Regions from separate parts of the Azospira restricta genome, predicted to be linked through region 2. Evidence: predicted binding sites of a transcription regulator. Region 2 holds the regulator's gene; each other region holds the start of a gene.

Region 1 (3,272 bases), 530 kb from region 2:
TCATCCTCTCCGGCGGCCCGAACTCGGTCTATGAGGCGCTGGAATGGAAGGCGCCGCAGGCAGTGTTCGAGCTCGGCGTGCCGGTGCTCGGCATCTGCTACGGCATGCAGACGATGGCCCAGCAGCTCGGCGGCAAGGTCGAGAGCTCGGGCAAGCGCGAGTTCGGCTACGCCGAGATCCGCGCCCGCGGCCATTCCGAGCTGTTCAAGGGCCTCCAGGATCGGACCAATGACGAGGGCCACGGCCTGCTCGACGTGTGGATGAGCCACGGCGACAAGGTCACCGAGCTGCCGGCCGGCTTCAAGGTCATCGCCAGCACGGAATCGTGCCCGGTGGCGGCGATGGCCGACGAGACCCGCAAGTTCTACGCCGTCCAGTTCCACCCGGAAGTCACACACACGCTCAAGGGCAAGGAGATGATCGCCCGCTTCGTGCACGAGATCTGCGGCTGCGGCCACGACTGGAACATGCCGGACTACGTGAACGAGGCGATCGAGAAGGTGCGCGCCCAGGTCGGCAAGGAGGAAGTGATCCTCGGCCTGTCCGGCGGCGTCGATTCGTCGGTCGTCGCCGCGCTGCTGCACCGCGCGATCGGCGACCAGCTGACCTGCGTCTTCGTCGACAACGGCCTGCTGCGCCTGAACGAGGCCGAGCAGGTGATGCAAACGTTTGCCCGCAACCTCGGGGTCAAGGTCATCCACGTCGATGCCACCGCGCAGTTCATGGGCCATCTAGCCGGCGTTTCGGATCCCGAGCAAAAGCGCAAGATCATCGGCCGCGAGTTCGTCGAGGTCTTCCAGGCCGAAGCCAAGAAGCTACCGAACGCCAAGTGGCTGGCGCAGGGCACGATCTACCCGGACGTGATCGAGTCGGCCGGCGCCAAGACCGGCAAGGCGCACGCGATCAAGAGCCACCACAACGTCGGCGGCCTGCCGGAGACGCTGAACCTGAAGCTCCTCGAGCCGCTGCGCGAACTGTTCAAGGACGAGGTACGCGAACTCGGCATCGCGCTCGGCCTGCCGCACGAGATGGTCTACCGCCACCCGTTCCCCGGCCCGGGTTTGGGCGTGCGCATCCTCGGCGAAGTGAAGAAGGAGTTCGCCGACCTGCTGCGCCGGGCGGATGCCATCTTCATCGACGAGCTGCGCGCCGCCGACTGGTACGACAAGACCAGCCAGGCCTTCGCCGTCTTCCTGCCGGTGAAGTCGGTCGGCGTCATGGGCGACGGCCGCACCTACGAATACGTCGTCGCGCTGCGCGCCGTGCAGACGCAGGACTTCATGACCGCGCACTGGGCCGAGCTGCCGCATTCGCTGCTGGGGAAGGTGTCCAATAGAATTATTAATGAAGTCAGGGGTATCAACCGCGTCGTCTACGACATCTCGGGCAAGCCGCCGGCGACGATCGAGTGGGAGTAATCGGCGCCGCCTGACTCCGGCGACGGCACCAGCCCGCCGTCAAGCATCGCGCAGCCCCTCGCCTCGGCGGGGGGCTGTTCTTTTGTGGCGGGAAAAGGGGGAGCCGCTCAAGAGGGGTCGGGCGTCGGGTTGGTCTTCTCTGCCTCGACGTCGATCCCCCAGTCGCCCCACTTGTACCAGTCCTCGCCGAGCAGCTCGGCGGGGTGCTGGGTACGGCCGGAACCATTGCCGCAGGCGAGCGCATCGGCAGCGCAATATTTGTCGCAACCCCAGCAGATGCGCTCGGGATGCCTGGGGTGCAGGGGAAATTTCTTCGCCATTCCTGTCCTTCGTCAGGACCGATACCGGACAGCCCGGCGGCCGGTTTTGCCGGCGCCGCTCTGGTCCGTCCGGGAGCATTTGCGCCGCGGCCACCGCTCCGGGCGGTCGCGTGGTTGAGTAGATTACTCAACCATCACGCGAAGGGTTTGATCGCCATCAAGAATCGCCCGTGCTCGTCTGCCGCGTCGGGCCGGCGTTCGCCAGGCTCCCGGCCCGATCTGACGTTACAATCTTATTAACATTGACAGCACACAGGAAGAGAATAAAATTCGTGGCTTACTCGCGCCGCCATGAAATTCATCTTCCGCCCCAAGCTCCTCGACTGCCTGCCGGGCTACGGCCGCGCGCAATTCGGCAAGGACCTCGCTTCGGGCATCACCGTCGGCGTGCTGGCGCTGCCGTTGGCCATGGCCTTCGCGATCGCCAGCGGCTGTTCGCCGACCGCCGGTATCTGGACGGCGATCATCGCCGGCTTCCTGACCGCCGCGCTCGGCGGTTCGCGGGTGCAGATCGGCGGCCCGACCGGCGCCTTCATCCCGATCGTCTACGGCATCGTCGCCGCACACGGCTTCGTGAACCTGCTCGGCGCGACCATGCTCGCCGGCGCCTTCCTGCTGGCGATGGGCATCGCGCGCATGGGGCAGCTGATCCGCTTCATCCCGGTGACGGTGGTGATCGGTTTCACCAACGGCATCGCGGTGGTGATCTTCATGGCGCAGATCAAGGATTTCTTCGGCCTGAAGATCGACGCGCTGCCGGCCGAGTTCTTCGCGCGCATCAAGACGCTGGCGGCGCACGCCCACACCGTCGACCTGCCGACGCTCGGGCTGGCCGTCGCCTCGCTGCTCTTCCTGCTCTTCTACAACCGTCTCGCGCAGTGGTTCGCGCCGCTGCGCCGGGCACCCGGACCGCTGGCGGTGCTCGTCGTCGGCACGCTCGCCGCGTGGCTGTTCGAGCTGCCGGTGGAAACCATCGGCAGCCGCTTCAACGGCATCCCGCAGGAACTGCCGGCCGTCGGCCTCCCGCCGCTGTCGATCCACGACTTCGGCAAGCTGATCTCGCCGGCGATCACCATCGCGCTGCTCGGCGCGATCGAGTCGCTGCTCTCGGCGCGTGTCGCCGACGGCCAGATCGACGATCGCCACGACCCCAACCAGGAGCTGATCGCGCAGGGGCTCTCGAACATCGCGGCGCCGCTGTTCGGCGGCTTCGCCGCCACCGGCGCCATCGCCCGCACGACGACCAACGTCCGCACCGGCGGCCGCACGCCGATCGCCGGCATGATCCACGCCGGCGTGCTGCTGGCGATCGTGCTGGTCGCCGCGCCGCTCGCCTATTACGTGCCGCTGGCGACGCTGTCGGCGATCGTCATGGTCGTCGCCATCAACATGGGGGAGTGGCACGAGTTCCTCGAGCTGCGCCGTTACACCAACAACTACCGCATCATCCTGCTCGCCACCTTCTTCGTGACGGTGATCTTCGACCTCACCATTGCCGTCGAGCTGGGCATGGTGCTGGCGTGCCTGGCCTTCA
Region 2 (3,272 bases):
CGTGCGCTGCCGGTCGGCGCGCAGGTAACGGTCGAAGACCATCGAGATCGCGCGCACCAGCATGCGTCCCGGCGGCAGCACGGTGATCCACTTGTCGTCGATGTTGACCAGCCCGGCCGCCTGCATCTCCTTGAGGTCCTCGAGCTCCGCGGCGAAGTACTTGCGGAAGTCGATCAGGTGGGCGATCTCGATCGATTCGAGCGACAGCTCGAAGTGGCACATCAGCGCCTGGATGATCGCGCGACGGAGGATGTCGTCGGCCGACAGCTCGATGCCGCGATAGACGGGCAGGATACCGGCGTCGAGGCGGTCGTAGTACTCGTCGAGCGTCTTCACGTTCTGCTCGTAGGTCGGCCCGACCTTGCCGATCGCCGAGATGCCGAAGGCCAGCAGGTCGCAGTCGGCGTAGGTCGAGTAGCCCTGGAAGTTGCGGTGCAGCCGGCCCTGGCGCTGGGCGACGGCGAGCTCGTCCTCGGGCTTGGCGAAGTGGTCCATGCCGATGTAGACGTAGCCGGCCTCCGTCAGCTTGCGGATCGCCAGCGACAGGATCTGCATCTTGGTGTCGGGCGACGGCAGGTCGGCGTCGGCGATCCGGCGCTGCGGCTTGAACAGGCTCGGCAGGTGCGCGTAGTTGTAGATCGACAGGCGGTCGGGGTCCATCGCCAGCACGCGCTCGAGCGTACGGTTGAAGCCCATCACCGTCTGGAACGGCAGGCCGTAGATCAGGTCGATCGACACCGACTTGAAGCCGTTGCCGCGCGCGGCGCGGATCACGGTCTCGGTTTCCTCTTCGGTCTGGATGCGGTTGACCGCCTGCTGCACGCGCTCGTCGAAGTCCTGCACGCCGAGGCTCATGCGGTTGAAGCCGAGCTCGCCGAGGAGCTGCACGGTGGCGACGTCGACCTTGCGCGGGTCGACCTCGATCGAGTATTCGCCGCCGTCGAGCAGGTTGAAGTGCTTGCGGGTCGAGGCCATCAGCTGCCGCATCTCGTCGTGCGAGAGGAAGGTCGGCGTGCCGCCGCCCCAGTGCAGCTGGATGACGTCGTGCGTGCCGTCCAGGTACTGGCTCTGCAGGTCCAGCTCTTTCGCCAGGTATTTCAGGTACTTGGCCGAGCGCCCGTGATCCTTGGTGATGATCTTGTTGCAGGCGCAGTAGTAGCAGATGGTGTTGCAGAACGGGATATGGAAGTACAATGACAGCGGTCGGCTGATGCCGCCGATGTTGCGCTTTCCCAGCCAGAGCTTGTAGGCCTCCGCATCGAAGGCCTCGACGAAGCGGTCCGCGGTCGGGTACGACGTGTAGCGGGGACCGTTGATGTCGAAGCGGCGGAGAATCTGCGGGTCGAAGACGAGGTTGGGTGCGGCGAAGTTCATTGGTGTTGAGCGGTTGGTGTGCTACGGATTATCGTGTGCCCCGTAAACGCGCACGTTGACATGGATCAAAGGGGCTTTAGACCCCTCAAACGCCGGAGCGGAAATGCCTAACAGAAAGATCGCAACCCCGATTTCGCTGGTCGAAGTGAAGACGGCGTGCTCCAACTGTAACCTGCACGAACTCTGCCTGCCAATGGGGCTCTCCCACGACGAGGTGGAAAAGCTCGACGAACTCGTTTCCAACCGCCGCCGGCTGAAGCGCGGCGAGCACCTGTACCGCGCCGGCGAGCCGTTCGACTCGATCTTCGCGGTGCGCAGCGGCTTCTTCAAGACCGACGTGCTGCTCGAGGACGGCCGCGAACAGGTCACCGGCTTCCAGATGACCGGCGAGCTGCTCGGCCTCGACGGCATCAGCACCGAAATCCATTCCTGCAACGCGGTCGCGCTGGAAGACAGCGAAGTGTGCGCGATCCCGTTCTCGCACCTCGAAGGCCTGTCGCGCGAGATCCACACGCTGCAGCACCATTTCCACAAGGTGATGAGCCGCGAGATCGTCCGCGACCACGGCGTGATGATGCTGCTCGGCACGATGCGCGCCGAGGAACGGCTGGCCGCCTTCCTGCTCAACCTGTCGCAGCGCTTCACCGCGCGCGGCTACTCGCCGGCCGAGTTCTACCTGCGCATGACGCGCGAGGAGATCGGCAGCTACCTCGGCCTGAAGCTGGAGACCGTCAGCCGCGCCTTCTCCCGCTTCCAGGAGGAAGGCCTGATCGCCGTGCAGCAGAAGCACGTGCGCATCCTCAACATCCCCGGTCTCAAGCAGTTGATGAACCACCAGCAGGGCCGCGGCTGAACCGCCGACCACCCTGCCCCGCGCCGCCCTAGCCGGCGAGCAGCGCCAGCACGCCGCGCGGGTCGCGCGTCAGCGCCACCGACACGATGTAGGCGAAGGCCGCCAGCGCGGCGACGAACCAGGCTGCGCGCTGCGCCTTGGTACGCCCGCGCTTCAGCGCCATCATGCCGAAGCCGATGTAGGCGAGCAGGCCGATGACCTTGGCGGTCAGCCAGGACAACACGAACGGGTACTGCGCGCTGATTATCACCATCGCCAGCGCGCTGCCGAGCAGGATGGTGTCGATCACGTGCGGCAGCACCTTCGCCAGCCGCGTCTGCAGGAGCGGCGACGCGCGCAGCATGAGCAGGCCGCGCAGCAGGAAGCCGGTGCCGGAAAGCGCCACCGCGGTGACGTGGATGTGCTTGAGGATCAGATAGCTCATCGACCTAGCCTGCTCGCCCGTCGGGGCGGGGTTTGAGGAACATCGGCAGGTGCACGCGGCCCCACATGCCGAACACGCCCAGCCAGCCGAGCGCACTGAGCCAGACCGGATTGAAGGCGCCGAGTTCCGTCGCCCATTCGCCGCCGATGCGCAGCAGCGCCACCCCCTGGAACAGCCAGAACAGCCGCCAGGCCCAGACGTCCGACGAGATCAGCCGGCCGGAATGGCCGAGCGTCACCCGCGTCGCCATGCCGACCAGGATCGACGCGAAATAGCCGACGGTCAGCGCGTGCAGCGGCGCCCTACCGCCCCAGCCGCTGCCGGCGAACGCCGCCAGACTCTGCGCGGCGAAGAGCAGGAAGGCGACGCCGAGCCAGACGCCGGCCAAGTGGTGCATTGCCAGCAGGTGCGAGACGAAGGCCTTGCGCAGCTGCCAGCGCCACGACAGCCAGAGTGCGGTGGTGCCGCCGGCGAGGTCCGGCAGCCACAGCCAGGCGCGCAGCTCGCCGACCGCCAGTGCCGCGTGCAGCGCGCAGCAGCCGAGTACGATCCAGTACGGCGTGCGGCCGCGGTATTCGTCGTAGCCGCGGATGACGCTGCCGGAGAAGAACGGCAGCATGC
Region 3 (3,272 bases), 1.8 Mb from region 2:
AGGTGAGCATCATCACGCCGGGAACGCCGGCGATCAGGTAGCCGACCATGCCGACCAGGGCCTGCGCGGCGGCGGTGCCGATGATGCCGACCATGACGCCGGTGATCGTGCCGCGGGCGAGCTTCAGCATGCGCTCGCCGAGCGGGCCGCCGAGCTTCCTGGCGGCGGTCAGCAGCGCGTTGCCGTAGATGTGCGCGTCGCGGAAGATGAAGAACAGGAAGAAGATCACCAGCAGCAGCTGCAGCAGGCCCTGTGCCGAGATCTTCACTGCCGTCAGCGCCAGCTTGCGCGCCGGGTCGACGAACTGCCGCAGCAACGCGTTCAGCTCTTCGCGGCTGGCGGCGAGCGTGTGCCAGTACTCCTCGATGGCGCCGCCGATCAGCGGCAGGCGGACGAGCCAGGCCGGCGGCTCGGCCGGCAGGCCGTTCTCGATCAGCGGCCGCAGGTACTGCGTGACCATCTCGATGGCGCCGGTCAGGTTGCCGGAGAGCAGGCTCATCGGGATCGCCAGCAGCACCACCAGCAGCAGCGCCATGACCAGCGCCGCCAGCGTATGCCGCTGGCGAAACAGCAGGACCAAGCGGGTGTAGAGCGGCCAAGTCGTGACCGCGATGACGACCGCGAACAGCAGCGTGCCGACGAAGGGCAGCAGCACCGCGATGCAGCCGACGATCAGCGCGGCGACGATGGCGAACTGGGCGTATTGCGTGTGGCGGGGTTGCATCAGGCCTCCCGCCGGGCCGTCCCAAGGGCGGCCTGCGCCCCCTCGGGGGGGTGAGGTTGGGCATTCGCGGCGCGCCGCGCCGTGCCAACCGAACGGGCTTGCCCCGGGGGCAAGCCCTTCGCGAATTTCGAGCGTGGGGGTAGTTTCATTATCAGGCCTTGGACAGCGCCTTCAGCGCCAGGCGGATGCCGTCGGCGGTGCCGACCTCGGCCGGCAGGCCCTTCATCGCCGCCTGCGCCTCGCGCTCGTTGTAGCCGAGCGCCAAGAGCGCGTTCAGGATGTCGTGGCGCGAGTCGCCGGCGGCCGCCGCGGCGGCCGCGGCCGGCACCGCCTCGGCGAGCTTGCCCTTCAGTTCGAGCAGCAGGCGCTCGGCGGTCTTCTTGCCGATCCCCGGCACCTTCGTCAGCCGGCCGGCCTCCTGCGCGGCGACGGCCTGCGCGAGGTCGGCGACCGACAGGCCGGAAAGCACCGCGAGCGCGGTGCGCGCGCCGACGCCGGAAATCTTCAAGAGCTGGCGGAAGGCGAAGCGCTCGGCCTCGCTGCCGAAGCCGTAGAGGAAGTGGCCGTCCTCGCGCACCGCGTGGTGCGTCAGCAGCACCACCTTGTCGCCGGCGGCGGGCAGGTTGTAGAAGGTGCTCATCGGCACGTCGACCTCGTAGCCGACGCCATTGACGTCGACGAGGATCTGCGGGGGGGTCTTGGCGGCGAGGGTGCCGGTCAGGCGTCCGATCATTTCAGTTTGGCGAGTGAGGTCAGGCGGCCGCTCTTGCGGCGACCGGCAGAGGATAGCGCGCCCAGCCCCTGCCCGCCATGGGCATGGGCGATCGCGCAGGCGAGCGCGTCGGCGGCGTCGGGCGAGGGGTCGCCGGGCAGCGACAGCAGCCGGCGCACCATGTGCTGCACCTGCTCCTTGGTCGCGCGGCCGTGGCCGACCACCGCCTGCTTGATCTGCATCGTGCCGTATTCGGCGACCGGCAGGCCGCTGCCGACCAGCGCGCCGATCGCGGCGCCGCGCGCCTGGCCGAGCAGCAGCGTGGACCACGGGTTCTTGTTGAGGAATACCTCCTCGATCGCCGCCTGCCCCGGCGCGTAGGTGGCGACGATCTCGGCGATGCCGCGCGTGATGACGCCGAGCCGTTCCGGCAGCGGCATCTTCTCGTCGGTGCGGATGCAGCCGCTGGCGACGTAGGCGAGCTTGCTGCCCTGCGCGTCGACGACGCCGAAGCCGGTGATGCGCAGGCCGGGGTCGATGCCGAGCAGGCGCAGAGGGGCGGTCGGGGTGGAGGCGGGGGCAGGCATGGGCGGCATTCTACGGGGGCGCGGCGGGGCTGTCCCGTCGCCGGCGGCGCTTTTTCGGATTTGATGCGGATTAAAGTCCTTGCAATGTGTGGGGGTTAAGGTGCGCTGCACAAAAACCATTCGGGAGGGGCCATGTTCCTGTTCGATCTGCTGTTCGGAAAACGCGATGCGGCGCCTGCCGCCACGGTGGAGGCGCCGGCGGCGGCCGTGCGGGAGGAAAGTGCGGCGCCGGGAACCAGCATCCGCTTCCACCCCGAGCTGATCGGCAAGCTCACGGCCGACCACCAGCTGCTGCTGTCGCTCTTCGGCGAAACCAGTGCCGCCGCCGCGCGCGGCGACGTGGCGGCCGCGGCGGCGCGGCTGGAGGAATTCCGCGTTGCGCTGCAGAGCCACCTGCTGACCGAGAACATCCGCCTCTACGTCTACCTCGAGCACGCGCTGGCCGACGATGCGGCGAGTCACGCGCTGATCCACGACTTCCGCCACGAGATGGACGGTATCGGCCGGGTGGTGGTCGGCTTCCTCGGCAAGTATCGCGACCTTGCCGCGCACCCCGAGCGGGCCGCGGCGTTCGCCGAGGAACTGGCCGGCATCGGCAAGGTGCTGGTCGAGCGCGTCCGCCGCGAGGAGGAAACCCTCTACCCGCTCTACGCCGGATAGGCCGTTCAGGCCTTCCTTGCCAGCCAGACGCCGGCGACCGCCAGCGCCATGCCGGCGAGCGCGACACCGGACAGCGTCTCGCCGAACAGCGCCCAGGCGATCACCGCCGTCGTCGGCGGCGTCAGGTAGAACAGGCTGGCGACGTTCACCGCGCTGCCGGAGCGGATCAGCAGATTCAGGAGGCTGATCGCGCCGAGCGAGAGCACCAGCACCAGCCAGCCGAGCGCGAACACGAACGGCGGCGTCCACTCGATGCGGAACTCGCCGAACAGCGCGATCGCCAGCGCGGTCAGCGCCGCCGTCGGCAGGAACTGGATCACCGAGCCGGTCCTGAGGTCGAAGCTCGGGCAGAACTTCTTCTGGTAGAGCGTGCCGGCGGTGATCGCCAAGAGCGCGACCAGCGCCGGAACCAGCATCGCGCCGAGCGGCGCATCGGCGGCGATCCGGCCGGAGAGCACCAGGAAGACGCCGACGAGGCCGAGCGCCAGGCCGCCCCACTGCCGCGGCGTCACCTTCTCGCCGAGGAACATCCCGGCACCGAAAGCGGTCAGGAGCGGCTGCATGCCGACCACCAGCGCGGTGATGCCGG

Evidence for each region. Region 2 encodes FNR, which switches genes on or off when oxygen is low (the NO sensors DNR and NnrR bind a similar motif). Its sites were predicted from a motif close to TTGANCTAGNTCAA; they were not measured.
Region 1: a site for FNR is predicted at 1,886-1,899, ahead of IWH25_RS13450 (DUF3079 domain-containing protein). Genes of this name have one in related genera too.
Region 3: a site for FNR is predicted at 2,084-2,097, ahead of IWH25_RS05425 (hemerythrin domain-containing protein). Genes of this name have one in related genera too.

Annotation. Positions count from the first base shown of each region.
Region 1 covers NZ_CP064781.1:2,787,625-2,790,896, forward strand. Annotated here, with positions in the region: gene guaA (glutamine-hydrolyzing GMP synthase) at 1-1,418, shown strand, start outside; gene IWH25_RS13450 (DUF3079 domain-containing protein) at 1,526-1,738, opposite strand; gene IWH25_RS13455 (SulP family inorganic anion transporter) at 2,030-3,272, shown strand, end outside.
Region 2 covers NZ_CP064781.1:3,320,767-3,324,038, forward strand. Annotated here, with positions in the region: gene hemN (oxygen-independent coproporphyrinogen III oxidase) at 1-1,374, opposite strand, end outside; gene fnr (fumarate/nitrate reduction transcriptional regulator Fnr) at 1,478-2,227, shown strand; gene IWH25_RS15850 (SirB2 family protein) at 2,256-2,651, opposite strand; gene IWH25_RS15855 (NnrS family protein) at 2,656-3,272, opposite strand, start outside.
Region 3 covers NZ_CP064781.1:1,114,670-1,117,941, forward strand. Annotated here, with positions in the region: gene IWH25_RS05410 (AI-2E family transporter) at 1-724, opposite strand, end outside; gene ruvA (Holliday junction branch migration protein RuvA) at 876-1,457, opposite strand; gene ruvC (crossover junction endodeoxyribonuclease RuvC) at 1,454-2,023, opposite strand; gene IWH25_RS05425 (hemerythrin domain-containing protein) at 2,156-2,683, shown strand; gene IWH25_RS05430 (DMT family transporter) at 2,689-3,272, opposite strand, start outside.